4 regions of the Chitinimonas lacunae genome follow, and region 1 is predicted to be linked to each of the others. Evidence: predicted binding sites of a transcription regulator. Region 1 holds the regulator's gene; each other region holds the start of a gene.

Region 1 (7,462 bases):
AACAAATCAAGACTTAGCGTCCGATCCCGGCGAAGACCGGCGCGATTATTTCCAATGATTGGGGAAAATACTACTAGGGCTTACCCGCAGCCTGATCAAGCTCACGCAGATGGGCGAGCTTCTCGGCAATTCGGATCTCCAGGCCACGCGCGACCGGACGATACCACGTCGGCTCGGCCATGCCTTGCGGCAGGTAATTTTCACCAGCCACATAGCCCTCGGGTTCGTCATGGGCATAACGGTATTCGCGGCCATAACCAAGCTCCTTCATCAGCCTGGTCGGCGCATTGCGCAGATGGACGGGCACCTCGCGCGACTTGTCCTGCCGCACGAAGGCCATCGCCTCCTTGAAGGCCAGATAGCCCGCATTGCTCTTGGGCGCCACGGCCAGATAGATCACCGCCTGCGCCAGGGCCAATTCGCCTTCGGGCGAACCCAGCCGCTCGTAGGTGGCGGCGGCATCGTTGGCGATCTGGAGCGCCTTGGGGTCGGCCAGCCCCACATCCTCCCAGGCCATCCGCACGATCCGACGCGAGAGATAGGCGGCATCGGCGCCGCCGTCGAGCATCCGGCACAGCCAATACAGCGCGGCGTCCGGATGTGAACCGCGTACCGATTTATGCAAGGCCGAAATCTGGTCGTAGAACTGATCACCGCCCTTGTCGAAGCGTCGGGCATTGAGCGCCAGGGCGCCGCGCAGAAAGGCGGCATCGATCTGGCGCAGGCCCGAGGAGCCGGCCGCCGTATCGACCTGCTCAAGCAGATTCAGCAAACGGCGGGCGTCGCCATCGGCATAGGCGACCAGCATATCCACCGCCTCGGGCGTGAAGTCGAGCTGGGCCAGTGTCAGTCTGTGCGCCCGGGCAAACAGCTCGCGCAGTTCCGCCTCGTCGAGCGCGCGCAGCACATAGACCTGGGCCCGCGACAACAGTGCCGAATTGACCTCGAACGACGGGTTCTCGGTGGTCGCACCGATGAACGTCACCAGCCCCGATTCGACAAACGGCAACAGCGCATCCTGCTGCGATTTGTTGAAGCGGTGGATTTCATCGACAAACAGAATGGTCGGGCGACCTTGTGCCAGATGCAGCTCCGCCTGCTCCATCGCCGCCCGGATATCCTTGACGCCCGACAGCACCGCCGACAGGGCAATGAATTCGCAACCAAAGGCGCTGGCAGTCAGCCGGGCCAGCGTGGTCTTGCCCACGCCAGGTGGCCCCCACAGGATCATCGAATGCGGCCGGCCCGCGTCGAACGCCAGCCGCAAAGGCTTGCCCGGTCCGAGCAGATGGCGCTGGCCGATCACCTCATCGAGCCGGGTCGGCCGCAACGCTTCGGCCAGCGGTGCACGGGGGGAATGCGAAAACAGATCGGCAGTCATGGCGGCCCGGCGCGAACGCCGCTCCTCTACTGCTGGTCGGCCGACACCACATCGGCGTCGGGCGGCGGGGCGAAATTGAACTGGGTGGGATCGAGCCGGGGATTGCGCACCACCTTGTCGAAGCGGATACGGGTGGTCTGGCCGAAATTGTCGTTCAGCTCCATCTGCACCAGTTGGTTATCGCGAAAGCCCATCCGCACTTTTTCAAAGGTGTTGTCGCGCGAACGCGGACTCGCTTCGACCCATTCCAACCCATCACGGCCCGCCTGCTCGCTCAGGCGATAGGCACGCTCGAGGTCGTTGCTGCCGGCCAGCAGCGCTGCCGGACTCGAACCGAGTGCCTGATCGAGCCGCTTGACCGTGACCTGGTTGAGGTCGGGGTCGTAGATCCAGACCTTCTTGCCATCGCCCACCACCCGCTGGTCGTAGGGCTGCTGATAGCGCCAGTTGAATTTGCCCGGCCGCTGGATCGCCACCACGCCGCTGGCCGTCTGCGGCTTCTTGCCGCCCGGTTGGCTCACCGTCTGGCTGAATTCGGCCTGGAAGGCCTGGGTGGTATCGACAAAGACCTTGAGCTGAGCCAGACCGCCCGCCTGGGCTGCGGCACCAGCCAGCAACAATAGGGCGGCGCGTAAAGCAACTTTTTGCATGTTTTTTTCCACAAGAAAAACATTGCAAGACTAAGTCTTGCATCTGTCTTTTTGGAATTGGCAGATTATTGACCTTGCAAGCTGGCGCAACCGCCCAGCAGGTTTTTGAGTCCGACCGGGTCGAGCAGTTCGACATACTTGTTCTGTACCTTGAGCAAGCCGTCTGCCTGGAACTTGGAAAAAGCCCGGCTGACCGTTTCGAGCTTGAGGCCAAGATAGCTGCCGATCTCCTCGCGGGTCATGCGCAGATGGAAACCGGTGGAGGAAAAGCCGCGCGCGGCAAGCCGCTGCGACAGATTGAGCAGGAATACCGCCAAGCGCTCCTCGGCCCGCATATTGCCAAGCAGCAGCATCACGCCTTGGTCGCGCACGATTTCTCGGCTCATCAATTTATAGAAATGGCGGGTCAGGGCGGGAATATCGCGAGCCAGGCTTTCGAGCCGGGCAAACGGCAGCTCGCAGACTTCGCAGTCTTCCAGCGCCACGGCATCGCAGCCGTGACGCTCGACACCGATCGCATCGAGCCCGATCAGCTCGCCTGACATATGAAAGCCTGTGACCTGCTCACGGCCGTCTTCGGCGCTGACACAGGTCTTGAAGAAACCGGTGCGTACCGCATAGATCGAGCGGAACGAGTCGCCGGCACGAAATAGGGTCGCGCCGCGTTTGACGGGAATACGTTGGTGGATGGTGCGGTCGAGGGCGTCCATTTCCTCGGCCGTCAGGCCAAGCGGGAGACACAGTTCACGCAGACTGCAATTGGAGCACACGGCCTTGAGCTGCGGTAAGGCGAAGACTTCTTTGATTTCCTGTACCGGTCTTGGCTGCGACGGCATCGGTAGCCCCTTGCGCTTGATCGAGGTCAAAGTGGGAATTTTGCCCGCTATTTACACTACGAACAACCTAACCCCGGTATCGCGCCATGGCCATCTCCGCTTTCCCTCTGCCGCAAGATGTAGCCTTCGATGCCGAGCTGGTTCGGCGCTATGGCGGGGCTGGGCCGCGTTACAGTTCCTACCCGAGCATTGATCGCCTCAATGAATCCTTCGATGCAGACAGCTATGCCCAGGCTCTGGCCAGCCGTCGTCTCGGTTGGGTGAGACCGCTCAGTCTGTATGTCCATCTGCCCTTCTGTTCGAGCGACTGCTACTTCTGTGCCTGCAACAAGGTCGTCACCACCGACCACTCGCGCGCCGACCTCTATCTCGACCATCTGGCGCTGGAAATCTCCCAGCAGGCCCACCTGCTCGACCAGCACAGCACGATAGACCAGCTTCATCTGGGTGGCGGCACGCCCAATTTCTTTGCGCCGCACCAGCTCAAGCGGCTGATGCAGATGCTGGAGCGCCATTTCAACCGTCAGCCCGATAGTGAATGCTCGATCGAGATCGATCCGCGCGGACTCGCGCCCGATACCCTGGCCCAGTTGGCCGTGCTGGGCTTCAACCGGATCAGCCTGGGCGTGCAGGACCTCGACCAATCGGTACAGCAAGCCATCAACCGGGTGCAGTCGGCCGAACAGACCGAAGCGGCGATCATGGCAGGTCGGCGCTTTGGCTTTCTGTCGATCAATATCGACCTGATCTACGGCCTGCCACGCCAGTGTGCCAAGGGCTTTGCCACCACCCTGGCCACGGTGCGGCGCTGGCGTCCCGACCGGATTGCACTGTACGACTATGCCCATCTGCCCGAACGCTTCAAGCCGCAACGCCTGATCAACCCGACCGAGCTGCCGCCGCCGGCGCTGCGGTTCGAACTATTGCAGGAAGCGGTCAGCACCCTGCTCGAAGCCGGCTATCTCTACCTTGGCATGGATCATTTCGCCCTGCCTGACGATGAACTGGCGGTAGCGCTGCGCCAAGGTCGCTTGCAGCGCAATTTCCAGGGCTATTCCACCCATGCCGACAGCGATCTGATCGGCCTGGGCGTCTCGGCCATCAGCAAGATCGGCCCGCATTACAGCCAGAACCAGCGCGAACTCAACGAATATTACGATACCCTGCGCCGGGGCCACCTGCCGATCGCCCGTGGCCTGACGCTCAATGCTGACGATCTGGTGCGGCGGGCGGTGATCCAGGCGCTGCTATGCCAGTCTGAACTGGCATTTGAACCGATCGAGACCGCCTATCTGATCGACTTCCGCCACTACTTCGCGCGTGAATGGCCACGGCTCGAACAACTCGCCACCGATGGCCTGATCGAGCTGGAAACCGACGGCATCGTTATCACGCCGCGCGGCCGCCTGCTGGCACGGGCAGTCGCCTTGACCTTTGACCGCTATCTGAGCGAGGCACGCGATATGGCGCGGTTCTCGCGCATTATCTAGCGGCCTGGTTCTCAACCGCCCCACTGCGACAGATGAAAGCGATGTAGAGGCTTCTCGCCCTTCTGTCAGACAGAGGTGGCCTGAGCACTTCCCTCCCGCCTGGCCTCAGCCGATACCATCGCGCCGTCTCCTCCGACCAGCCCAGTAGGATGACGCCCCAGGGGGGCTTTGCTAAGCTCTCTCGATGTTCGATTCCTCATTTCTAGCCAATCTGGCTGGCTGGTGGTTGGCCGGTTTGATGGGCGGCGTGCATTGCCTTGGCATGTGCGGCGGTTTGAGCGCTGCCATCGCCTTGCAACTGCCGGCGGACCGGCCGCGCTGGCCCTTGTTGCTGACCACCCAGCTTGGCCGCATCGGCAGCTACTGCCTGATCGGTGCCTTGATGGGCGGCGTGGCCGGTGTCATTGCCTGGCTGCCCTATGCAGTCTGGGTCCAGCATGGGCTGTATCTGGTCTCCTTGCTGCTGATGATGGCGCTGGGACTGTATCTCGGTGGCTGGGCGGCATGGCTGACCCGGATCGAGCGGCTGGGCGGCGGCTTATGGCGTCATCTGCAACCGCGTCTACAGCGGCTGTTGCCGATTCGCGGTCCAGGTGGCGCACTCGCTGCCGGTGCACTATGGGGCTGGCTGCCCTGCGGACTGGTCTACACCGCCGCACTGGGCGCGCTCGCAGCGGGTTCAGCGGAACGCGGTGCCGCCACTATGCTGGCTTTCGGGCTGGGCACCCTGCCCAATCTGCTGGCCATGGGACTGGCGGCCGAGCGCCTGGGCCGTTGGCGCCAGCATGGCCGGGTGCGCCAGATCATGGGAGGTCTGCTATTCGTTTGGGCCGCTTGGGAACTGTTACGCTGGCTCAGCAACCAAGCACGATGACCACCCGTCCCTTCGACACCCTGGAGCAATACCGCGTCGAGATCCAGTTCGCGCTACAGCAGGCTGCCCGCCGCGTCGACTGGTTCGATATCGATCTGTCAGCCGCCGGCGCCGCCGAGCGCGCCAGTGCCGATGCCCTGAAACGGATGCTGGCCGGTTCGCGGCTCGCCAGAGTCCGCCTGCTGTTGCATGACGACAACTATTTTCATCGCCACTGTCCCCGGCTCGCTTCGCTCCTGGCGGTGTATGGCCATGCGTTTGAAGTCCGGCTGATCGACGACAGCCACAAGACCGAACGGGAAAACTGGTTGCTGGCCGATGGCCTGCTGGTGCGGCGCTACCACGCCGACGCCATGCGGGGCGAAGCGACCAGCGAGGGCCGCACCATTGCTGGCTGCCGTCAGCGCTTCGAGTCGATGTGGGAAATTGCCGTACCGCCCAGTGAGGGGCGACGGCTGTTTATCTGACAATTTCCTTTCATCGCGCCAACCCTGGGTTTTTCTGGACAAATACAGCAAAAAACCCATCAAAAACAACAAATTAGCATCAAACCCCGATGCGAGCCCCTGCACGCCCTATTCCCAGCCGCCAAAAAGCTGTTAGAATCTTCTAGTCGGTCGTCTTTGATGCGTCAAAGGTTTAATTTAAAGCCCTCGATCAACGGTCGATTGCTTTGCGTACTTGTGTTCTGAACTATCACTGTCAAAGGTAAAAAATGAAACAATCTCTGCTCGTTGCTGCCCTGCTGGCCGTTGCCCTGACCGCTTGCTCCAAGAACGAACCCGCTCCGGAAGCCACCCCGGCCCCGGCTCCGACCGAAGCTCCGGCTGCCCCGGCTGCTCCGGCTGACGCTGCTGCCCCCGCCGCTGCCCCGGCTGCTCCGGCTGACGCCGCCGCTCCGGCTGCTGCCCCGGCCGCTCCGGCTGACGCTGCCGCTCCGGCTGCCCCGGCTCCGGCCCCGGCTGAAGCTCCGAAGCAGTAATTCGCTTCTTAGCGCCGTGCAGAAAGAACCGACCTACGGGTCGGTTTTTTCTTGCCTGCGCGCGGCGGAAACGAAAAACCCGCGTCCGATCAAGGCGCGGGTTCTGCATCAGGGCGGATGATCCGCCTGGATTTCTGTTTATTTAGTTTTTAACTCCATCTATCCTCCCCTATAGCACCCTCTTGGCTTGTTATTTTTCATTGCCAGTGCTTGCCTGACTATTTGACCTTATTGCTGTACATGAAGCTCTCAAGCTGGGTTTCCGCCAGATTGAACCAGGCGTGCTCAAGCGAGCGGAATTTCTTCCACTCGGTGTAGATCTTCTTGAAGGCCGGATTCTTGGCCGCCTCTTCCTCATAAATCGCAAACGCTGCCGTCTGGCCAGCCTTGAGCAGATCGGTCGGATAGCGCAGCAACTTCACCTGATTTTGCAGCAGCTTGGCCAGGGCCAGCGGATTCTTGGCATCGTACTCGGCCTGCATGGTGATATTGGCTTCGGCCGCCGCCGCCTCGAAAGCCGCCTGGAAATGCTTGGGCAGCTTGGCCCACTCGGCGGCATTGACCAGGAAGGACAGTTGCGGACCCGGTTCCCAGAAGCCCGGGTAGTAATAGTGCTTGGCCACCTTATAAAAGCCGAGCTTCTCGTCGTCGTAGGGACCCACCCACTCCGCCGCATCGATCGTGCCCTTTTCCAGCGCCGGATAGATATCGCCACCAGCCAGCGTCTGCGGCACGGCACCGAGTCGTGCCCACACTTCGCCACCGATGCCGGGAATGCGCATCTTGAGGCCCTTGACATCGGCGAGCGACTTCACCTCCTTGCGGAACCAACCGCCCATCTGTGCCCCGGTATTGCCGCCGGGGAAGTTGATCACATTGAATTCACGGTAGAAATCACGCATCAGCTGCATGCCGCCGCCGAAATACATCCAGGCTGCCTGCTGGCGCGAGGTCAGACCGAAAGGCAGCGCGGCATCGAAGGCAAATGCCTTGTTCTTGCCGACATAGTAGTAGCCCGCCGTGTGACAGAGCTGCACCGTCCCCTGCTGCACGGCGTCGAGCGCCTGCAGACCCGGTACGATTTCCCCGGCAGCATAGACCTTGATCTGGAACTTGCCCTCGGTAATGTCGGACACCCGCTTGGCCAGGGTTTCCCCTGCGCCATAGATGGTATCGAGACTCTTGGGGAAGCTGGAGGTCAGGCGCCATTGCACCGTGGGTTCAGCCGCAATGGCCGGGGCCGCTACGC
Region 2 (7,462 bases), 110 kb from region 1:
CCACCTTGCGCTCGAGCGCCTTGGGCAGCATGGCATAGGTATCGGCTTCACGCTTGAGCTTGAGCCAGAAGAACAGGCCGCCCGGCGGCACCACCCAGTCGGCCAGATCATGGAAATGCCGGTCGAGCGACTCGGCCATCGCATCGCGCTTGACCTTGTAGAAGCCACGCAGCCGCTCCAGATGGGCCGGATAGTCAGGCGAAGTCAGCAGCTTGTGCATGGCCCACTGGCCCTGCCGGCTGGTATGCAGGTCGGCGGCCTGCTTGAGCTTGTACAGATAGGGCATCAGACGCTGGTCGGCCACCAGATAGGCCACCCGCATGCCCGGCACGGCGGTCTTGGAGAAGGTGCCGAAGTGGATCCATGGCGCCGACTTGAGCTGGCTACAGATCGGCTGGCGGTCGCACTCGTCGTAGGCCAGTTCGCGGTAGGGTTCGTCTTCGAGCAGCACCACATCGTAGCGGTCGAACAGCTCGGCGATCCGGGTACGGGTGGCGGCGTCGTAGCAGAAGCCGGCCGGGTTCTGGAAGGTTGGGATCAGATAGGCAAAACGCGGCCGCTCACGTTCGAGCAGTTGTTCCATCTGCACCAGGTCCGGACCGTTGGGGGTCAGACCGACTTCGACGAATTTGGCACCGAATAGGCTGAAACACTGCACCGCCGCCAGAAAGGTCGGGGCCTCCACCATCACCGGCGTGCCCTGATCGACAAACAACTTGGCCGCAAGGTCCAGACCCTGCTGCGAGCCGGTCAGCACCAGCACATTGTCGGGTTTGGCCGGAACGCCGATCCGCGACATCTCGGCGGCAATCGCCTCCCGCAGCCAGGCTTCGCCTTCGCTCGGGCCATATTGCGACAGGCTGTCAGGCATGCCGGTGAAATCGACCTTGGGCATCGCTTCGGGGGCCGGCAGGCCGCCTGCGAAAGAAATCATCTCGGGTTGCTGGGCGATCGCCAGAATCTCGCGCACCAACGATCCCTGTAGACGGGAAATACGTTCGGAAAACATAAATTCACAACTCCAGATAAGCTCGGCCAAAAGACCGCGCTACGCTGCCCGAGCCGTTCCACGGCGAACAGGGACAGCGCGGAACGAAACCGGGACAACCGTATCGCCGCCCCGGCGAACGATAACACGCGCGGCTCACGATTCGGCCTCGACGTCGTGCATCAGACTCCACAGCGCCAGATTGATCTCGGCCAGACCCGGGTCGGGCGGCTGGTCCCAGTGCTGCATCAGGGTCACCAGCACGAGCTTCTCGAATTCGGCCCCGAAGCGCTCGACGATGCGGGCCGGCTCAGCCACCAGCTTCTTGTCGGTCATCACGCCGAAATTCACATGCTCGTTGTAGGACAGGATCGATACCCCAATGCCGATTTCGCCCGACTGCGGCACCCAGAAATTGAGGTCGCGCACCGGACTGCCCGCCATATAGATCTGCTCGCGCGGGCCGGGCACATTGGTCATCACGGCGGTGGACTTGGTACTGAAATATTCGATGGCCGGCTGCTCGACCGCGTCGGGCAACATACCGAGCAGCGACAGCAGACCCAGCGCGATCACGGCATCATAGGAGCCCTTGATCTCTTCCATCCGCCGCCGGACTTCATAGACCCGCTCGATCGGGTTGGCCACGCCAATCGGCAGCGACAGGAACACCAGGCCGAAATAATTGCCGAGCTGGTCGAGCTTGCTCTCGGGCCGCAGATTGACCGGCACCGAGGCACGGATATCGAGACCGTCGATGTCCTCTTCGCCCGCATCGATCAGATAGGCACGCAGGGCGCCGGCCACGCACGATAACAATACGTCGTTGATGGAGCAGCCCAGCGCCCGCCCCACATGCTTGACTTCAGCAAGCGGCAGCGATTCGGACCAGGCAATGCGCTTGACGGTAGAGAGCGGCCCCTTGAAGCGGGTGCGCGGGTCGGCCGGCAAGGTGGTCAGGCGGGCCAGACCTTCCGCCAGCCCCAGGCCGGTCTGGGTATAACCGGCCAGCTTGGACGGATTCATCATCAGGCCGTAACCGGTGCCGATCAGCTTGAAATAGGACTTGAGCATCCCGGTGTACATCTTGGCGACCGGGCGATACAGCCGCATGAACAGATCGTCATCGTCACCGCCGGCATGGAAGCGCGGCTTGCGCGGCCGGGTGGCAACGGCGGCATCGGCCTCCTTGTCGGTCATCGACAGCAACACCTGGATCAGGGCGATACCATCGCCGATGCAATGGTGGATACGGGCAATCAGCGCGCTGCCGCCCTGGTAGTTCTCGACCACATAGAACTGCCATAGCGGCTTGGCAAAATCGAGCGGCGTGCTGATCAGGTCGTTGACCATCCGCTCCAGTTCGGCTTTGCCGGCCTGGCCTGGCAACGCGACCAGATGCAGATGGTTGGCGAGGTCGAAGTCCGGGTCGTCCTCCCAGGCGGCGTTGGCGCCGCTGCGCACCACCTTCTGCTTGAAACGGCGATGGCGCAGCAGACGGCTGTCGATCACGGCGCTCAGCCGCTCGAAATCGACCGGGCCGTCGAAAAACATGATGCCGTTGATCACCATCAGATTGGTTGGGCGATCCATTCGCAGCCAGGCGGTGTCCACACCTGACATGGCCTCGCGGTCTGAGCCGAATAAATTCAACAACATGCTTCTCCCCTATTTTTGCGTTCTGTTGTATGGATCGCGCAGGAGCCGTCCGGCCCCGCTTGACGCCGCGACCCGCCGATTATAGAACACGGGGGGCCGCCGCCGTCCAAGCAACGGCGCGGCTTTCGAGCATATGGCAACAAAAACAGGCGCGGCGCTGCCGGCCAACACAAGTACCGCAACGGGGAATCAGAAGGAGTACGCAGAATGAGCTATTTCGTCACCGGCGCAACCGGGTTTATCGGTCATCATCTGGTCAACACCCTGCTACAGCGACGCAAAGGACGGATTTATGTGCTGGTCCGCGAAGGATCGCTCGACAAGCTGGCTGAGCATAAAGCGCGCTGGGGTCGCGATGCCGACCGGGTGGTCGCGGTAGTGGGCGACCTGACTCAACCCCGACTGGGCGTCAGCGATGACGACCTCGCCGACCTCAAGGGCAAGATCAAACACTTCTTCCATCTGGCTGCGGTCTACGACCTCAAGGCCAGCGCCGAACAACAACAAAGCGCCAATATCGACGGCACCCGCCACGCCCTGCAACTGGCCGAGGCCATCGACGCCGGCATCTTCCACCACACCAGCTCGATTGCCGCGGCCGGCCTCTACGACGGTGTGTTCTCCGAGGACATGTTCGAAGAAGCGGGCAAGCTGTCCCACCCCTACTTCAAGACCAAGCACGACTCCGAAGGGCTGGTGCGGCGCGAATGCAAGCGGCCCTGGCGGGTCTATCGGCCCGGCATCGTGGTCGGCCACAGCAAGACCGGCGAGATCGACAAGATCGACGGCCCCTACTACTTCTTCAAACTGATCCAGAAAATGCGCCGGCTGCTGCCGCCCTGGATGCCGGCCATCGGCCTCGATGGCGGCCGGATCAATCTGGTGCCGGTCGATTTCGTGGTCGAGGCGATGGACCATCTGGCCCATCTGAGCGGCCAGAACGGCAAGTGCTTCCATCTGACCGACCCCAATGCCCGCCGCGTCGGCGAAGTGCTGGCGATCTTTGCCGAGGCCGCCCACGCGCCCAAGATGACGGTGCGGATCAACCCGGCCATGTTCGGTTTTATTCCGTCGATGGTGCGCGAGGCGCTGGCGAGTCTGACGCCGATCCGGCGCATCCGCGATGCGGTATTGAAAGATCTGGGACTGCCGCCCGATGTGATGCAGTTCGTGGCCTATCCGACCCGTTTCGATTGCCGCCAGACCCAGAAGCTGCTGCAAGGCACCGATATCGCCGTGCCGTCGCTGGAGAGCTATGCCTGGCGGCTGTGGGACTACTGGGAGCGCCATCTCGACCCCGATCTGTTTATCGACCGTTCGCTCAGCGGGGTGGCCAAGGGCAAGCATATCGTGATCACGGGCGGCTCAAGCGGCATCGGCCAGGCCAGCGCGATCAAGCTCGCGGCGGCCGGCGCCCATGTGATCATCGTGGCGCGCGATGTGGAAAAGCTCGAAGCGACCCGCAAGGACATCGAAGCCAGCGGCGGCCGCTGCACCATCTATTCATGCGATCTGTCCGATCTCGACGCCATCGATGGACTGGCCCAGCAGATCCTGGCCGAGCATAGCCATGTCGATGTGCTGATCAATAACGCCGGCCGCTCGATCCGCCGGGCCGTTGAAAACAGCTATGACCGCTTCCATGATTTCGAGCGCACCATGCAGCTCAACTACTTCGGCAGCCTGCGCCTTACGCTGGCGCTGCTGCCCAGCATGAGCGCGCGCAAATCGGGGCATGTGATCAATATCTCGTCGATCGGGGTGCTGACCAACTCGCCGCGCTTCTCGGCCTATGTGGCCTCGAAGGCGGCGCTCGATGCCTTCACCCGTTGTGCAGCCAGCGAATTTGCCGATCGTGGCGTCTACTTCACCACCATCAATATGCCGCTGGTGCGCACGCCGATGATCGCACCGACCGAGATCTACAAGAGCATGCCGATGATCATCAACCCCGACGAAGCCGCCGATCTGGTGGCCCAGGCGGTGATCTACAAGCCGGTCCGGGTGGCGTCGGGGCTGGGCATCTTTGGTCAGATCGTCCATGCGGTGGCACCACGGGTGGCCCAGATCATCATGAATACCGCCTATCGGATGTTCCCCGATTCCCAGGCGGCCTCGAACAAGGGCGAGAAGAAGGAACCGCAGCCGCTTACTGCCGATCAGATCGCCTTTATGCAGATCATGAAGGGCATCCATCTGTAACGGCGCCCAGCCGCCATCGTGAGATGGCGGCGGAACCGTGCCGGCGCGCCAGACGTGCCGCTCTATTTCAATCAGCAAGGATCTTCCATGTCGGACATCGTCATCCACCATCCTCATAACAAGCCGCACGACGAGGCGCGCTCTCTGGCCGAGCAGGTGGCGGCCAAGCTCAAGGCCGAGTTCGGCCTCGATTACCATTGGCAGGGGGATGTGCTGGAATTCCAGCGTTCAGGCGTATCGGGCCAGTTGAAGGTGGCACCGGCCGAGGTGATGGTGGTGGTAAAGCTGGGTTTCCTGCTGTCGGCCCTGAAGCCCAAGATCAGCAGCGAGATCCATCGCTTCCTGGCTGAGAAGTTCGGCTGACCGTCCAGTCAGCCATAAAAAAGGACGCGACGTCCAAACCGGCTCATCGCGTCCTGCACCGCTTCACTCTACTCCTGGCGTGGCTGCGACTTTTCCGCCTGCTCGGCCTCGCGCACCTTCTGATGAACGAACCAGCCCAGGTAGCCGGCCATCCCCACAATAAAACCGATGGTGGCAAGACTGAGAATGCCAATGTCAGTGGTAAACAGGTCTTGCAGGGCGACGTTCATGATGGCTCTCCGGTGGTCGGATCTGGCGATGGATTGCCGTCATTTCACGCCATCAGGCCGCCGCTGACGTTGACCGCGATCAAGCGAACGCCTGCGGCTGATTGATCCAGATCAAACGGGGCGGTTTCCCGCAGCGCCCGAGACGAATTCCCTTAATCCCATCCAGACCGCCAGTTTGTCGGCAAACGGCAGCGTATAGGCCGGACTCGACGACGGCAGATCGATCAGCCGCAGCGGCGGCGCCAGACCGGCGAGCTTGCGCCGGCCGATCCGGGCCGAAGTGCCGCCGTTGAATGCCACCGCCTGCAAGGCCGGCAGCGAGGCGACCAGCTCGGCCAGATCGTTATGCACATCGTTGCGGATATTGCCATCCAGACTGCCCTCGCGCTCGGCCTCGGCGATCACGTCCCACAGCCCCACGCCGTGGCGGCGCAAGGTGTCGAGCCGGCTCGGATAGTCGAGATCGCGCAGCCCCGCCACCCCGATCACCTCGCCGATCAAGCGCCAGAACTGATTCTGCCGATGGGCGTAATACTCGGACTTGGCGAGCGACACCTCGCCGGGCAGGCTGCCCAGCACCAGCAGTCGCGTCTGGGCATCGACCACCGGCGGAAAACATTGTTTGCGTGGGTTCATTGCGCGCTCCCGTGGAAACCAGCTTTTGTATTTCCTGATAAATATCCTGCTGCTGAATCGAAGGATGATTTATTGGATGGCTAAGGGAGAGATAAGGTTTGGCCAGGAAATTTAAAGCAGATGGCGCATTGCAGAGGTCTCCTTGATAAGGAGTCCTAAAAGTAACCTGCAAAGGAATCAGAGGATATTTAAGGCACCAAAAAATACCACCGCCCGTCTTCTCGCGAAGACGGGCGGTGGGATGGACCGCGCGTTCAGCCAGACGTTCAGCGACTATAGATTTGGGTGAAGCGCTGACTATTCAACATCTCGGCGAAGGCCGATTCGCTGCCCGAGAAGCTGTCGGGGTCAGCGCCCAGGCCGTAGCCGATCAGCAGCGACAGACCTTGCAGACCGCTGATGTCGGTGGGCTGGCTCAGGATATCGATATCGATCAGACGCGGCGTGGCCGGGAAGGATTTGTAGGCCAGGCGCGGACGCTCACCGGCCGCAGCGGCAGCGCTCAGCATCGAGAACGGCATCCAGCCTCCATCGGTCAGCAGCAGAATTTGGCCGCCCAACATGGCCGCCACATAGACGGCGACCGGCTTGCCTTCGTAGCGGCCGACCTTGACTTCGAGCCCGGCGATCACGGCCTGGGTCGGGTCGGCGATCTGCACCGGCGCGGGCAGGCCGGTGCCCTGGGTGGCGCTGACCGTGACCGGCAGCCAGGCCAGCGTGGCCTTGGCACCGAAATCGGAACCGATCTCGCCGTCTTCGAGCGGCAGGCTGTCGCTGCGGCGGGCGCCGCCGATGCGCAGCGCCAGTTCGCCTTCATAGCTGCTGTCGACCACGGTAGCGCGCAAGCCGCTCAGGGTGATCCGGTACGGACCATCGCCCGGGCTGTTCCAACCAGCGTCGAGATAGAGGCGCAGCTCGCCCCGGCTATCGAGGCTGCTGGTCAGGAATTGGGCGCGGACGGCGCCGTTGACCACTTCCCCGCGCGCATTGCGCACTTGCACTTGAAGCGGCGAAGTCTTGTCGAGGGTCAGCGGGGCCAAGGGCAGGATGGCCAGGGTACGGTTGCCCGTCAGATCGAAGGCGCCAGGGGCGGATTCGCTGATTTCCAGCTCGGGCAGCGGGCCGATCCGACCGGCCAGTAAGGCGGCACCTTCGAAACGATAGGTGGTGCTACAGGGAAGGGTGGCTGTACCGCAACCACCAGCCGGCTGGACCGACGCGGCCTGGGCCGGCAGAACGGCGGAGGCGGTCAGGGCGGCTGCGATAAACAAAGCGGTGCGAAGGGGGCGCAGTGCGGAGATACCGGACGTCATGGATGTTTCCCTGATGGCTGGAAGCGCCGGGGGGTCGGCGCGGGCATTGATTCGGCATAAAAATGCCAGAC
Region 3 (7,462 bases), 2.9 Mb from region 1:
GCGTTATTGCCGCCCAATTCCAGTACTGCCGGTTTCAAATGATGACCTGCCAGCGAACCCAGCTGGCGGCCGGTGATTTCACTGCCGGTACACACCAGCATGGCAACGCCAGGCTGGGCCAGCGTCCGCCGTGTCCCCAATTCGTCGAGCCATAGGCATTGGACCAGCCCGGCGGGCAGGGTGTCGCGGCAGATTGATTCCATCAGGGCGCTGGTCTGCGCCACATTATTGGCGGGTTTGATGACTACTGAGTTGCCAGCCGCCAGGGCAGCGGCAAGCGGTCGGCAGATTTGCCAGACCGGGTAATTCCAGGGAGTGACTGCCATGACCACGCCGAGGGGGCGGCGTTGTATCCGGCCGGTCAGATTGTGTTCATCGGCCAGCCAGGTCGGCGCGCGTTCGGCCAGGAAGCGGCACCATTTGGCCGAGCGCTGGATTTCGTCTTCGGCTTCGCTGGCGAGCTTGCCCATTTCACGGCGGCAGCTCTGTGCCAGCGTCGGCTGGGCCATTTCGAGTGCATCGGCCAGCCGGTACAGGGCTTTGCTGCGTTGGACCATGGGCAGGGCGGCCCAGCGCCGGGCCGCCGTATCGGCATTGGCGAGTGCATGGTCGGCTTCGGCAGCCTGCCAGCATGGCCGTTCGGCAAAGATTGCACCGCTGCGCGGGTCGCGTGATACGAAGCCATCCATCGTCCATTGCCCGCCCATCTAGCCTCCACTGCAGCCGCAACCGCCGCTGCTGCCGCAATTGCCGGCCGAACCGCTGTACTGCTCCGGATGGACCGAGAAATCGATCACCACCTGGCCGTCGCTGCGATCAACGTAGTGAACCCGCACCTGTTCGCGATAGCGCTGGGTGATCTGTTGCAGCAGCGGCAGCGGATCGTGATCGTTGACAAAGCGCATGGTTTCGCCGTCGCGCAGCGACTCCAGCGCGCCGAAGATCGCCGCATGGCGGAAGCGCTTGGCCACGCCACGGGCGTCGAAGACAAAGGTCTGTTCGTTGACGATGCCACTCATGATGGACTCCATCGAGAAAAGTTGAAGAGTGACTGGATGCTAGTGCTGGCCTGGTGCCGGCGCCTTGAGCGCCGACAAGTTTTTCGCGCTCAGCCCGGCTGGGCCAAGGTGGCGGGACAGCGGCCGTAGAGCAGGTAATCGATCAACTCGCGCACCGGTCGGATCGCCCGTCCGAACGGCAGCCGGCCGGCGCCCCGGAAGAACAGCCCTTTTTCCACTTCACCGCGCACGGCGGCAGCGAGTTTGAGATCGATACAGAATTGGCCGATACGCGCCAGACCGTCGCGTAAGCCGCATTGGCTCAGGCAGTCCATCTGCTGGGTACAACGGCGCGGATCGGCCTTGGCGCTGGCCTGGAGCTGCGCTTCCCGTTTCAGGTACTGGCGCAGCCAGGGCGTATTGACCGCCCGTGCCGGCAGGCCCGCCACGCTGACGAATTCCACCAGTTCGGCCGGATCGGCCTCGGCCAGGGTCTGTTTGAAACGCGGATGGGCATCCCCCTCGCTGCTGACGGCGAAGGCCGTGCCCAGTTGGACGGCATCGGCGCCGTTGGAGAGCCAGTGCCGCACTTTGTCGTGGCTGTCCACGCCGCCTGCGACCACCAATTTGGGGGCATCCTGCCCCAGTCCCAGTTCGGCAAACAGCGCCTGGCACTCGGCCAGCACCCGGGCGAAATCGAAGCGGCCGTCGCGCAGATCGGCCAGCTTGGCCGCACCCAGATGTCCCCCGGCATGGGCTGGATGCTCGATCACCACTGCATCGGCACGCCGGCCCTTACGCAGCCATTTCTTGAGGACCAGGGCGACGCCGCGTGCGTCGGACAGGATGGGAATCAGCGCCACCTTGGGATAGGCAGCCGTCATCTCGGGCAGATCGAGCGGCAGGCCGGCGCCCATCACGATGGCGTCGGCACCGCTTTCGCAGGCTTGCTGGACCAGGGCCGGATGCTCGCGCACGGCCTTCATGACATTGACGGCGACCAGACCTTGTCCGCCAGCCAGTTGGCGGGCAGCGCGGATTTCCCGGTCAAGGGCGGTCAAATTGGCGGAATCGATGGCGGCGCGATCGCGGCAGCGCCGGGTGGCTTCGAGCAGATCGGGATGGTGATGACGCAGGTCAACGCTGGCAATGGTGCCCACGGCATTCTCGGCAGCCACTGCGCCCGCCAGCCGATGGGCCGATACCCCGACGCCCATGCCGCCTTGCACCACCGGTAATACTTCGCGTCCTGCCAGCTTCAGTAGCTTGAACCACATGTCGCGCGCACCTCCGATTGGGTAGGGGCGCCCAGCCTAAGCGTCACGTCATGGATTTGCCTTGAGACAGGTCAAGCGAATGTGATGGAGCCATCCGATAAAACGCTCGGCAGCGTTACCCGGTCCGGTGATCTGCCGATCGGACCCATCCGCGCTGAGTATTCAGGCGTCCTTCCTGTGCAATCAACCCTGATGGCTTGCCAGAAGCCGTGTGCGATAAGCCGATCGGAGCCTGTCGAGGCTGTTGGAAACGATGTCCGACCCGACTGTGGGATCAAGCAGAGATCTTGCGTGGATTGTGCGTAATAGATTTATTTATTGATACATTTTGATATCTGTCTTGCAGATTATTTGCAGAAATGTTGTTTTTATTGGTGGGCGCACAAAACTCGCCCTCCACTGTCTCCCACCGCCGACCCAAGCACCCCGTCCACCACCGCAACGGGGTGCCGGTCCGACTCAGTCGCCGCCGCCCAGCTTGCCCGGGACGTTGATGATTTGCGGGTCAGGGCTGCTGAAGGATTTCTGGAGCCCGTCCTTGTCGTCGATAAAGCCGAGTTCGATGTCGATCTTGGAGTTCTTGCTGCAATGGTTGTCGAGCCGGATGGCGTTACTGTTCTCCCACAGGCCGCCGATCTGCGAGCCGGCATTCTGGATCGAGATGCCATCGAAGGTGATGTTGTCGCTGGTGGAGTTGGCCAGCAGGTACCACAGGTGGCCGGCTTCGGTGAATTCCACCGTGCCGTTGGGCAAAGAAGTGCCGTTGGGCGTGGTGTAGCTGAACTGATAGGACGGTTTGCCGTGTTGGTCGGTGATGCGCTTGACCGTGACCAGAACGACTTGGGCGGGATGGAGAGGGTTCATAACGATGGCTTTCTCAGTGAGTGGAAATGGCTTGCAGATAAGCCGGGTCGCGGTAGCCGATCTGCGTCAGGCGTTGTCTGGCGCTTACGGCGGGCTGGTCCAGGCAGTGTTGGGCCTGTATCCAGGGATCGAGAATCTGATGGCGGCTGGTCCGTCCGGCTTCGCTGCGCAGCAGCTCGCTGGCTTGCTGGCAGGCGGTGCGGGCAGCCTGGGTCTGGCCTGCGGCGGTTTCGAGTCGGGCCAGCGTCAGCAGGGTGTGGGCAAGTGCTGCCCGGGTGCGGAATTCGGCATTGGCCGCTTGCAAGGCATCGAGCTGTTGCCGGGCTGCCGCGATATACGGTCGGGCATCTTCGACCCGGCCCAGCGCCAGCAAGGCCGCGGCGGTCCGTTGTTGGGAAATGGCCTGGAGCCTGGCCCAATCGGCATTGCGTGGATCGACCCGGGTCAGGCTGGTCAGCTTGGCGGTGGTGGCTTGCAGGGCCGGCAGCAGTTGGGCCGAGGACGTGGAGAAAGCCAGCAGCCGCTGCCGCTCGAGTTCGCCATAGAGCCGGTCGCGTTGCCATAGGCGATTGTCGGGTTCGAGGGCCAGATTGGCGTCGAGCAGCCGGTTGGCGCGGCCGTAGTCGCCCAGCGCCTCGCTGACTTCCCCGAGCGCCGCCTTGAGCCCGGCCGCGTGTTGCAGGGCCAGCGCCAGGCGGTGGCGCCACAGCCCGTCGCCCGGGGACGCCTCATGGAGCGTGTTGAGCACCTGTTGCTGGCGCTGATGCAGTGCCACGGCGCTGTGCAGGTCGCCGTTGGCTTCGCGGGCGGTGGCAAGCCAGGACAGGCTGTCGGCCAGATCGGCCGCCAAGGTCGCATCGTCGGGCTTCCTGGCCCGCGCCCGGGTCTTGAGCGCGACCGAGGTTTCAAATGCCTGCGCGGCGCTGGCGCTGTCGTCGCGCATCAAGGCAAGCGAGCCCAGGCTGTTATAGGCATAGGACTGTTCGATCCAGGCATCGGGGTCCGCCGGGTCGAGCGCACTGAGCCGGTTGCTGTAGTCGCGGTACTGATTGAGCAGCGCTTCAGCCTGTGACCAATGGTTCTGGTCGATCTGAATCTGGGCGAGCCAGAAGGACACGGCGCCCAGATGCTTGAGTGCCGCCGCTGAGCGGGGGTCGGCCGCCAGGCGCTTTTCCAGCAGACCGCGCGCGGCCGTGAAGGCCGACGTGGCCGACACCGGGTCGCCACGTGCCAGATTGACCTCGCCGATCACCAGCAGCGCCTGGGCGCGCTGTAGCTGTGAGGTGGGCGATAGCGGCTCGTCGGAGGAGGCCGACAGGTATTCGAGCGCCTTGGCGCTGACGCTGTCGAGCAAATCGAGCCGGCCCAAGGGGCGCAGCTTGTCGGCGAAGTCGCCGACCATGAAGCCCATCAGGTTTTCCGCCTCGGTCCGGCGCCGTTGGGCCTGCTGTTCGGCCTGGCGGGCGCTGAGGCCCAGAACGGTGGTCAGGATCGACAGAATCAGAATCGTGGCCATTGCCCCGAACCGTAAGCGCTCACGGCGGCGAACCCGGCGCTGCGACGCGGCGATCAGGTCGATTTCCTGATCGGACAGGGTGAGTGCCGGGTGAACGAGCAGGCTGCGCGCCTCGTCGAGTGGCTTGCCGGCAGGCAGCAGCAGATCGGCCGGGCGGCCTTCGGCGATCCAGCGCGTCGTTTGGGCGCTGAGCCGGCTGCGGATCAACAGGGCACTGCGAGGGGTGGCGATCCAGGCCACGGCGCGGGGCCAGCGCCGCAACAGCGCTTCATGGGCGACGCCAAAGCCCGGTTCGCCACCGACTAATTCACTGACGAACAAGCGGTTTTCCACCAGGGCATTGACGAGCCTGCGTGCTGCCTCATCGCGTAATGCCGCCCACGGGGCGCGACGGCTGCTGACATTGCTGTCGTCGACCCAGGCGACCACCAGCGCGAGGACTTCGGGGAGCGCCTCACGCGGAGCCGGATCGAGCGCGGCAATCACCTCTTCGGCCCGTTGCCCGATGGCGCCTTCCATCCCGCCGAGTCGGCGCAGCGTGTCGAAACTCAACTCGCCGTCAGGCTGCCGCTGGCGGTAAAGCTCCTGCAAGGTGTATTGCAGCAGGGGCAGAGCGTCGGGACTGCGTGCCGCTGCCTCGCACAGCACATCATCGAGCCGCGCGCCGCTTTCGCTATCGACGCCGAAACGCAGATCGGCCGCCAGCGCCGGCAAACGGATGATCTGGGCGATTTCCGCATGGCGGGGCGGCGCCAGATCGAAATGGCCGCCGTGGTCCTTGCCCGACAGCAACAGCGGATAGTCGACGATGCGCGGGTAGAAGTCGTTGCGGCAGGCGGCGATCACCAGCACCAGCCCTGAGCGTGCCAGCGTCTCCAGCATGGCGAGGAAAGCGAGCCTTTGCGCCTCATCGAGCCGGGATGCGGTAAACAGCGCTTCCAGTCGATCAATGAATAGTCCCAATCGCGGGCCTGTGCGGGGCGCTGTCCCGTCAAGTCGCCAACGCAGCTCGGTCAGCAGGGCGGTGGGCGTTCTGCTGAGGGTTTCGCCGAGCGCCACGGCGTTGGCGCCAGGGAAGGCGTCTTCGCCGTCAATCTGCCAATCGAGCAGCGCTCCGGCCAGGGCCGTGGCGAGTGTCTGCTCGCCGATGTCGCCAAGGTCGAGCTGGGTGACGCTGGTCAGTAGCGGCGTTTCCTCCCGATCAGCCCGACTCAGGGCCGGCAGGATGCCGGCGCGAATCAGCGAGGTCTTGCCGCTGCCGCTTGGCCCCAGCACCAGTTGGAAAGCACAGTCGCTGGCGGCTTGGACGGCAATGCTGCGCAGCAACCGGCTACAGGCGTCGGCCCGGCCGAAGAAGACTGCGGCATGCGATTCATCGAAGGCTTCCAGGCCACGGAATGGCGAACCGCCCCGCCAGCCACCTTCCTCGGTCGTCACGGCACCATCGCCTGCCACCACCGTTGCGATGGTGCGGTAGCCGCGTTTGCGGATGGTTTCGATATAACGGGGCGCGGTGGCGCTGTCGCCGAGCACGCGGCGCAGTTGGGTGATGGTCTTGTGGACGGGATTGTCGCCGAGCGGATGGCCACCCCAGCATTGCTGTAGCAGCTCTTCGGTGCTGACCACGGCATTGGCGTGGCGGCACAGGGCTACCAGCACATCCATGGCGCGGGGTTCGACCTGGTGTCGTGTCTCTCCCCGGCTCAGGCTGTTGCTGGCGGGATGGACCCGCCAGTCGCCAAAGCGAAAGCTGTCGTTCCTCATATCCTCGGGTCCGCTGCGGCGGTTCTGTTCACGGGCGGCAAAGCCCGCGATAAATAATTTTTCTTTGTTTTTCAGTGCCTTGGTCCTTCGGAAGGTATTCGGAAGGTTGCTCGGCGACTGACTGCATAGAGTCTAGTCCATGCAGTCGGCCCACCGCAGCTTTTTTACCGGTGGCTGGCCGATCGACCTGAAGAACCGACGAGGAGTGAGGAATATGGAAGCTGTGCTGGCAAGGGCAATCGCCCCCTCCACCATCAACTGGGCGCCCCCGCCGGTGGGGGCCGAGGAGACCGATCAGGTGCTGTCGCGTCTGCTGACCAGCGATGCCTTCAGCAAGGCGCCTCGCTTGCGTGGTCTGCTGGGTTTCCTGGTCGAGCGCCTGCGGCGCGATGCCCTGCATGATCTCAACGAATACACCATCGCCATCGAAGCACTCGGCCGTCCCGCCGCCGACTACAGCCCCGGCGAAGACCCGGTGGTGCGGGTACAGATGGGCCGGCTGCGCGACAAGCTCCAGCACTACTACGGCGGCGAAGGTCGCGGTGAGACGCTGCGTCTGGACGTCCCGCGCGGCAGCTACCGCCCCATACTGCGTCGCCATGGCGCGAGCGACCGGGGGTCCGAAGGGCCGACGCTGGGGTTGGCCGAGCTGCTCGCCGTCGGCAGCAACGATGCGGCCTTTGCCCTGGGATTGCATGAAGAGCTGCTCCATCGGCTCTTCCGTCTATTGGACTGCCGTCTGGTCCCTTACCCCGACGGCGGCGGGCGCGAGCCCGATTATCTGCTGACCGGGGGCGTGCGCCGCGATGGTGAACGGGTCCGGGTGTCGATGCGTCTGGTGACGGCCCGTTGCAGCGCGATGCGCTGGTCCGAGCAGTTCGACCGTACCGTCGGCAATGCCATCCTGGCGCAGGAAGAGCTGGCCTTGTCGATCTGTGCCGCAGTGGGCAGGTGCCTGGCCTGGGATGAGTAATAACCGGCTCGCTTTGCCCAAGGTGTCCCAGCGCATCGCCAGAAACATACTCACACTTCGCGTCCAAGGC
Region 4 (7,462 bases), 1.1 Mb from region 1:
CCGGATCGAGCGTGGACGGCAAGACAAACGGGAACAGGGCGATCGCCGCACTGCCGATGATGGCCGCGCCAGTCAGGCTGCTGAGCCAGAAGCCCAACAGCGGCCACCTGCGCCAGATAGCCAGCGCCGTCAGCAGCGGCGCCAGCAGGCCCACGAGCGGAATCGGCCACAGGCCGCGGCGGAAGTTGTCGAGCCAGGCGCCGGGTGCGCGTACCACGTCTTTCATCAGCGGAGTCAGCACGGCGCCCGTATCGATCTCGCCCACGATCCGCCAGCCGTCGAGCCGGGCCAGCCACAGGCCGCCCAGCGCAAACAGCAGCGTGGTCACGGGACCAAGCCACAGTACGACCTGTCTGGCCCGCTCTCCGACCGTGCCGCCCGCTTTGCCGCTCAGGCGGGCGGCGCCATGGAGCGTGAACAGGCTGAGCGCCAACAAGGCACTGAAGAAGCCAAAGCCCGATAACAGCTCGCCCGGGCCCCCCTCGCGGATCACCCGCAGGGTGTTGTCGAAGCGAAACGGCAGACCAGTGAACAGCGTGCCGATGGCCAGACCGAACACCAGCGCCGGAATGGTGCCGCCGAGAAACAAGCCCCAGTCCCAGGCCGAGCGCCAGCGCGGGTCGGCCAGCTTGCTGCGGTAGTCAAAACCGACCGGGCGCAGGAACAGACCAAACAGGGCAATCATCAATACCGGATAGAGCAGCGAGAACGCCGCGCCATAGACCAGGGGCCAGGCGGCAAACAGTGCGGCGGCCGCCGTGACCAGCCAGACCTGGTTGCCTTCCCAGGTCGGCCCGACCACATTGAGCATCACCCGGCGCTCTTCATCGGTGCGGCCAAGCCAGGGCAGCAGCGTGCCCACGCCCAGGTCAAAGCCGTCGGTGACGGTAAAGCCGACCAGCAGGAATACCACCAGCGCCCACCAGATCAATTTGAGGGTTTCATAGTCGAGCATCATGGTCTCCTAGGCAGCGGCAGGTGCGGTTTCACCGTCGTAACGGCCGGTGTGCAGGCTGGCAGGACCGAGACGGATATATTTGAGCATCAGGTACATCTCGACCACGAACAGCAGCAGATACATGGCCACCAGCCCGCCCAGACTGAAATAGAGCTGCCCGGTCGAGGCCGTCGAGGCCGACAGATGGGTGGGCAGGATGCCCGAGATGGTCCAGGGCTGACGGCCGTATTCGGCCACGAACCAGCCAAGTTCGGCCGCGACCCAGGGCAGCGGAATCGACAGCACCGCCAGCTTGAGCAGCCAGCGCTGCGGTGCGAGCTTCCTGCGTACCAGGAACCAGAACGAGGCGGCGAAGATAAACAGAAACAGCAGACCCAGTCCCACCATGATGCGGAAGCTCCAGAACAGCGGCGCGACCTTGGGAATGGTGTCGTTGGCGGCTGCGGCGATCTGCGCTTCGGTCGCGTCGACCACGCGCGGGGTATAGCGCTTGAGCAGCAGGCCGAAACCGAGGTCTTCGCGATAGCGTTCGAATTCCGGCTTGGCGCTCAGGTCGCCCGCCTGCAAGCGGGTCAGCGCGGCATAAGCCAGCATGCCGCGCCGGATCCGTTCGGCGTGCTGGGCGCGCAAGTCCTTGAGGCCGATCACCGGGCGGTCGAGCGAGCGGGTGGCGATCAATCCGAGCACATAGGGGATGCGCAGCGCATAGTCGGTCCGCTCGGCTTCCTGATTGGGCAGGCCGATCACGGTAAAGGCGGCCGGAGCCGGATGGGTTTCCCATTCCGACTCGATGGCGGCGAGTTTGACCTTCTGCACTTCGCCCGTGGCATAGCCCGATTCGTCGCCCAGCACGATCACCGACAGCGTCGACAGCAGGCCGAAACCGGCGGCGATGGCAAAGGAGCGGATGGCAAAACCGGTATCACGCGCCTTGAGCAGATAGAAGGCCGATACCCCGAGCACGAACATCGAGGCGGTGACATAGCCGGCGGCGACCGTGTGGACGAACTTCACCTGGGCGACCGGGTTGAAGAACACTGCCGCAAGGCTCTGCAGCTCCATGCGCATGGTGACGTAATTGAATTCGGCGCCGACCGGGTTTTGCATCCAGCCATTGGCGATCAATATCCATAGCGCCGACAGATTCGAGCCCAGCGCCACCAGGAAGGTGACTGCCAGATGCTGGACCTTGCTGAGCCGGTTCCAGCCGAAAAAGAACAGGCCGACAAAGGTCGATTCGAGGAAGAAGGCCATCAGCCCTTCGATGGCCAGCGGGACGCCGAAGATATCGCCGACGTAGTGCGAGTAGTAGGCCCAGTTGGTGCCGAACTGGAATTCGAGCGTCATTCCGGTGGTGACGCCCATGGCGAAGTTGATGCCGAACAGCTTGCCCCAGAAGCGGGTCATGTCCTTGTAGACCTCGCGACCGGTCATGACATAGACCGCTTCGCAGATCACCAGTATCCAGCTCAACCCTATGGTCAGCGGTACGAACAGGAAGTGGAACATGGCCGTGGCGCCGAATTGCAGGCGTGACAGGGCCACCACATCATCGGGGGGCAGCATGGTCGGGCACTCCGGGAGGGGGAAGGGGATCAAGCAGCCGCTGTTGCAGGGCGGCGGGGGGAACCTGCATATGGCGGGCCAAGGGGTCGGAGAACCACAGGGTCTTGGCAGCCCATAACAGCAGGCATTTCACGACGAGTATCGCAAGCAGCTCGCGCCAGAGCGGGCGGGTGCGCATGATGGCTGTCCTGGTTGGCGGCGCGGACCGTGGTCCGCGCCCAAGTCGCCGGGTGGGGTCTGCCCGGTCATGGCGGTCTGTGCCGCGCCCCGCAAAACGGTCTAGCGTTTGTCGGGGTCGCGCTGGCCGCCGGTGAGTTTCAGCCGGTCAGCGAACTCCAACACCTTCTGTACCTTGGCACCCAGTCGCATCAGGCCGATCACCGTTTCGGGCGACAGGCGCTGGACGTCATCGAGCCAGCCAGTCGTCAGTTCGATCAGCTCATACATCTGACGCATCCGCTCCTGGGCGATGCGGTCTTCTTCATCGTTGGCTTCTTCCATCAGTGCTTCGCGCAACAGCGACAGGGTCGGCTCGATTTCGCGCCGGCGCCGCTCCTCGATCAGCACGCGGAAGATTTCCCAGACGTCTTTCGGGGTTTCGTAGTAATCGCGCCGGTCGCCGGGCAGATGGACCAGCTTTACCAGTCGCCAGGCCAGCAGTTCCTTGATGCCGATGCCGACGTTGGAGCGCGAGAATTCGAGGGTTTCGACCAGCTCGTCGGCATTGAGCGGGCGGCCGGCGATATAGAGCAGGGCGTAGATCTGACCAACCGTGCGGTTGACCCCCCAACGCGAACCCATCTCGCCGAAATGAAGGACAAAGCGTTCTGCAAGCGGTGAAAGTTTCATTTGCTGTATTTCCAGTATTTTCTGGAAGTTTAAGACGCTTGATCCAGATCAAGCAAGTGCGATGTAAGGAAGAGAACGGCTGGCGTGGTGCTGAGAAATGGGCTAGCGGCTGCCAAGTAACGGTTTCTCCAGCTTTTTCGCCGATTCCGCCTCGACTTTCCCTCTGTTCTCCCGCCCTGAGTCACCCCAACCCAACCCTTGCTTCGCTTCTCTCTCGCACTTTTCGCTTCTCCTCTGACCTCATCCACGACCGAAACGGACGCTTTGCTCAGCAACAAGACGGCCAACTTGCTGAGATTTCCCTTTGCCCGCTTTCAACCAACCCCTCCGCCACCCGACTGTCTCGGAAGAAGGCGATGGATGGGTTCGGGAAGAGGCGGTGGGGGAGGGGTTTGCCCCTGTTTTTCCCATCTGATGTGGGGGGGAGGGGGGAGGGGGGAGAAGGGGGACATCAAGGCTGGGACATAGCCTAAGAAAAAGGAGGCCTGACCAGACTCTGAAGACGACGTTTTTGTTATTTGTTAAGTATAAATACGGTATTCATAAATATATCTTAACAAATAAAAGAGAGGATAAACGCCCTGTCCGAGGCGCCACAGGCAAAGGAAGCAAGAATAATCCTTTTTAAAAACATTGGCTTGCGTGAATGTGCCGGGCATGTGGCAAAGGGAGGGCCGGGAAACGGAGTTCCTGGAGCGCAAGTGAAGTAGCCCTGGCTGCGAGTGAGCCTTTAACTGAGGACGGTCTTATTGAAGTTTAGGAGGCTAGCCTTTAATAAGGGACAGCCTTAATAAAGGTTGTGAGGAAAGGGAAGGATCACACCCCTACCAAGCAAAGTAACGGTCGCCTTCGCGCTTGAGGAAGGCGCGTTGTTCGCGCCAGTCGGGGCAGGCTGATTCGACCAGGGTCCAGAAGCGGTCGGAATGGTTCAGCTCTTCAAGGTGGCACAGCTCGTGGATCACCACATAGTCGATCACCGAGGGCGGCGCCTGCATCAGCCGCCAATTCAGCCGGACCACGCCTTGCGCCGTACAGCTGCCCCAGCGTTTCTGGGCATGGGACAGCGCCAGCGACTGCGGCGTCAGGCCGATCCGGGCCGACCAGTGCGCCACGCGCGCTGCGAAATGGCGCCGGGCCTCGCGCTGCATCAGCCGGGTCAATGCCGCAGCCGGGTCCTGGCCCTGCGGCAGCACCACGGCGTCGGGTTCGACGATCAGGCGGCCGACTTCATGACGGATAGGCAGCGAGTGGCCCAGCCAGTCGATCCGGCCGCCATCGGCCAGGGAGGGTGGCGGCGGGGCCTTGGTGTGGTAGAGGTCGAGCTTGCTGACGATCCAGCTCGCCTTGCGTTGCAGAATCGGTTCGAGATGATCGAGCGGGAAGCGGGCCGGCAGGCGGATGGTCAGACCGCTGGCGTCGATGCGCAGACCCACCGAGCGCCGTCTGGCGCTGCGGCGGATCTGGTAGTCGATGGTGCGTCCTTCGAGGACGGCGCGGCCGGCGGCAGACATGGCGTTAACAGCGGCTTTCGGCCCGATCGGCCTCGTCTTGTTCGATCAGCAGTTCCGCCGCTTCGGCCAGATCGGCCACGATGCGCGTGCCAGGCGGCAGGCCGCCTGCTGCAAGCGTTTTCTCGCCCTTGCCGCTGCGCACCAGCACCGGCTGGGCACCGACGGCGGCGGCGGCTTGCAGGTCGCGCAGGCTGTCGCCGACCACCGGGGTCTCGTTGAGGCTGACATCGAAACGCTGGGCGATGTCGCGATACATGCCCGGTTCGGGTTTGCGGCAGCCGCACTGCATCGATGCGGTGTGCGGGCAGAAGAAGATGGCATCGACCCGGCCACCGACCCGGGCCAGTAACCGATGCATCTTGTCGTGCATGGCATTGAGTTCGGCCATGCCGAAAAAGCCCCGGCCAAGGCCGGATTGATTGCTGGCTACCACCACCCGGAAACCGGCGTGGTTGAGCTTGGCGATTGCCTCCAGGCTGCCGTTGATCGGCACCCATTCGGCCGCGTTTTTCACGAAATCGTCGCGATCGTGGTTGATCACGCCGTCGCGGTCGAGAATCACGAGTTTCATGACATGGCGCCAGAAAAAGTGAAGGCGGGAAGGCATCCCGGCCAACCACACGACCCGGGTGGCCGGGTCGCGACTCGATAGGATTTGCCTAAATCTCCTACAAAACACTCATAGGCTTTCAACGCAGAGACACCTCAGGCGCTGACAAGCCCTCTCCATCCTATGCGAGTCAGGAAGAAGCAATAAGCCTATCTGGCGCTCCAGGCCGCAAGGGCCAAAGCACCAGATAACCTACGAATCTTCCATAGTTTATTTATTGATTTTCTTGATTGGTGCCGCCACGCTGGCGTTCAGGCACGCCGACCTCGCCGGGGAATCCGTCGGCCCGTGCCGCAAATGGTCGGGTATGTCAGAGACGCCCTGCGCTGTGGCGGCCCTGAACGCCAGGTCCAGGGCAAATCGGTATTACTCGGCCAGCAGCGAGATATCCGCCACCCGGTTCATCAGCCGGCTGAGCTGCTCGAGCAGGGCCAGCCGGTTGGCGCGCACGGCCGGGTCTTCGGCCATCACCATCACATGGTCGAAGAAGGCATCGACCGGCGTCTTCAGGCTGGCGAGCTTCTTGAGCGCGCTGGTGTAGTCGCGCTGATCGAAAGCGGCCTCGACCGGGGTTTTCAGATCGAGCAGGGCGCCATGAAGCGCCCGCTCGGCGTCTTCGCTCAGCAGGGCGGCATTGAGCGTCGGTAGCGCGGTCTCGGTCTTTTTGAGGATATTGCGGATGCGCTTGTTGGCAGAAGCCAGCGATGCCGCCTCGGGCAGCGCCTTGAATTCGGCCACGGCGGCGAGCCGCTCGCCCAGGTCGTCAAGCCGGCCCGGCCGCTCGGCCAGCACCGCTTCGACATCGGCCTGCGGATAGTCGGCCGCCAGCAGATGCTTCAGCCGTTCCTGCATAAAGCCGAACACGCCCTCGACCGTGCCTGCAGCGACCACCCCGGCCGGGAAGGTCTGGGCAGCCCGCTCGAGCAGGGCGCGCAGATCGAGCGGCAGACGGGCTTCGAGCAGGATGCGCAGCACGCCCAGCGCCGTGCGGCGCAGCGCAAACGGGTCCTTGTCACCGGTCGGGATCATGCCGATGCCCCAGATGCCGACCAGCGTTTCCAGCTTGTCGGCCAGCGACACGGCCTGGGCCACGGCGCCTTCGGGCAGACTGTCGCCGGCAAAGCGCGGGTGGTAATGGGCTTCGATCGCGGCGGCTACCGTGGCGTCCTCGCCGTCGAGGCGGGCGTAGTAGGTGCCCATGATGCCCTGGAGTTCCGGGAATTCCCCGACCATGTCGCTGACCAGATCGGCCTTGGCCAGATGGGCGGCACGGCTGGCCAGTGCCGTGTCGGCGCCCAGTTCATGGGCGACGGCGGCGGCGATGACTTCGAGCCGGCCGATCCGTTCGAGCTGGGTGCCGATCTTGTTGTGGTAGACCACCTGGCCCAGCCGGGGCACACGGCTGTCGAGCCGCTGCTTCTGGTCCTGCTGATAGAAAAAGCGGGCATCGGACAGCCGGGCGCGCAGCACGCGGCCGTTGCCGTGGATGATCGGCGTGGGGTCGGCCGTCTCGAGGTTGGAGACGATCAGATAACGGTGGGTCAGCTTGCCTTGCCGATCGAGCAGCGGGAAATACTTCTGGTTCTGCTGCATGGTCAGGATCAGGCATTCCTGCGGCACTTCGAGGAATTCGGGCTCGAATTCGCCTTCGAGCACCACGGGCCATTCGACCAGCGCCGTCACTTCATCGATCAGGGCGTCGTCGCCAGCGATCGTGGCCTCACGGCGGGCGGCCATCTCGGCCAGGCGGCTGGCGATCAGGGCACGCCGTTCGGTGAAGCTCGCCACCACGCGGCCGACTTCCCGCAGCCGTGCGGCGTACTGGTCGGCATGGGCGATCTCGACCGGGCCTTGCGACAGGAAACGATGACCACCGGTCTGGCGGCCGGCGCGGAAACCGAGCAGTTCGACCTCGATCACCTGGTCGCCCCACAGGGCGATCAGGCCATGGACCGGACGGATAAACTG

The links. The regulator FNR, encoded in region 1, switches genes on or off when oxygen is low (the NO sensors DNR and NnrR bind a similar motif). The targets are predictions, from matches to a motif close to TTGATNNNNATCAA.
Region 2: ACFOW7_RS18910 (DUF3149 domain-containing protein) is a predicted target of FNR. The motif match lies at 5,512-5,525, and genes of this name have one in related genera.
Region 3: ACFOW7_RS06650 (NAD(P)H-dependent flavin oxidoreductase) is a predicted target of FNR. The motif match lies at 2,337-2,350, and genes of this name have one in related genera.
Region 4: ACFOW7_RS14840 (GbsR/MarR family transcriptional regulator) is a predicted target of FNR. The motif match lies at 3,412-3,425, and genes of this name have one in related genera.

Annotation. Positions count from the first base shown of each region.
Region 1 covers NZ_JBHSBU010000001.1:4,521,075-4,528,536, reverse strand. The annotation lists gene ACFOW7_RS19395 (replication-associated recombination protein A) at 74-1,381, opposite strand; gene lolA (outer membrane lipoprotein chaperone LolA) at 1,408-2,031, opposite strand; gene fnr (fumarate/nitrate reduction transcriptional regulator Fnr) at 2,097-2,867, opposite strand; gene hemN (oxygen-independent coproporphyrinogen III oxidase) at 2,954-4,357, shown strand; gene ACFOW7_RS19375 (sulfite exporter TauE/SafE family protein) at 4,542-5,231, shown strand; gene ACFOW7_RS19370 (DUF7931 domain-containing protein) at 5,228-5,698, shown strand; gene ACFOW7_RS19365 (hypothetical protein) at 5,947-6,213, shown strand; gene ACFOW7_RS19360 (TRAP transporter substrate-binding protein) at 6,432-7,462, opposite strand, start outside.
Region 2 covers NZ_JBHSBU010000001.1:4,409,085-4,416,546, reverse strand. The annotation lists gene ACFOW7_RS18930 (aminotransferase-like domain-containing protein) at 1-1,009, opposite strand, end outside; gene ACFOW7_RS18925 (WS/DGAT/MGAT family O-acyltransferase) at 1,145-2,647, opposite strand; gene ACFOW7_RS18920 (SDR family oxidoreductase) at 2,855-4,849, shown strand; gene ACFOW7_RS18915 (polyhydroxyalkanoic acid system family protein) at 4,937-5,212, shown strand; gene ACFOW7_RS18910 (DUF3149 domain-containing protein) at 5,281-5,442, opposite strand; gene ACFOW7_RS18905 (DNA-deoxyinosine glycosylase) at 5,554-6,078, opposite strand; gene ACFOW7_RS18900 (hypothetical protein) at 6,345-7,391, opposite strand.
Region 3 covers NZ_JBHSBU010000001.1:1,585,409-1,592,870, reverse strand. The annotation lists gene ACFOW7_RS06660 (aldehyde dehydrogenase family protein) at 1-707, opposite strand, end outside; gene ACFOW7_RS06655 (DUF2249 domain-containing protein) at 708-1,019, opposite strand; gene ACFOW7_RS06650 (NAD(P)H-dependent flavin oxidoreductase) at 1,109-2,275, opposite strand; gene ACFOW7_RS06645 (DP-EP family protein) at 2,735-3,139, opposite strand; gene ACFOW7_RS06640 (nSTAND1 domain-containing NTPase) at 3,153-6,419, opposite strand; gene ACFOW7_RS06635 (hypothetical protein) at 6,634-7,392, shown strand.
Region 4 covers NZ_JBHSBU010000001.1:3,441,086-3,448,547, forward strand. The annotation lists gene cydB (cytochrome d ubiquinol oxidase subunit II) at 1-958, opposite strand, end outside; gene ACFOW7_RS14830 (cytochrome ubiquinol oxidase subunit I) at 965-2,524, opposite strand; gene cydP (cytochrome oxidase putative small subunit CydP) at 2,508-2,702, opposite strand; gene ACFOW7_RS14840 (GbsR/MarR family transcriptional regulator) at 2,804-3,373, opposite strand; gene ACFOW7_RS14845 (M48 family metallopeptidase) at 4,198-4,884, opposite strand; gene gmhB (D-glycero-beta-D-manno-heptose 1,7-bisphosphate 7-phosphatase) at 4,889-5,455, opposite strand; gene glyS (glycine--tRNA ligase subunit beta) at 5,861-7,462, opposite strand, start outside.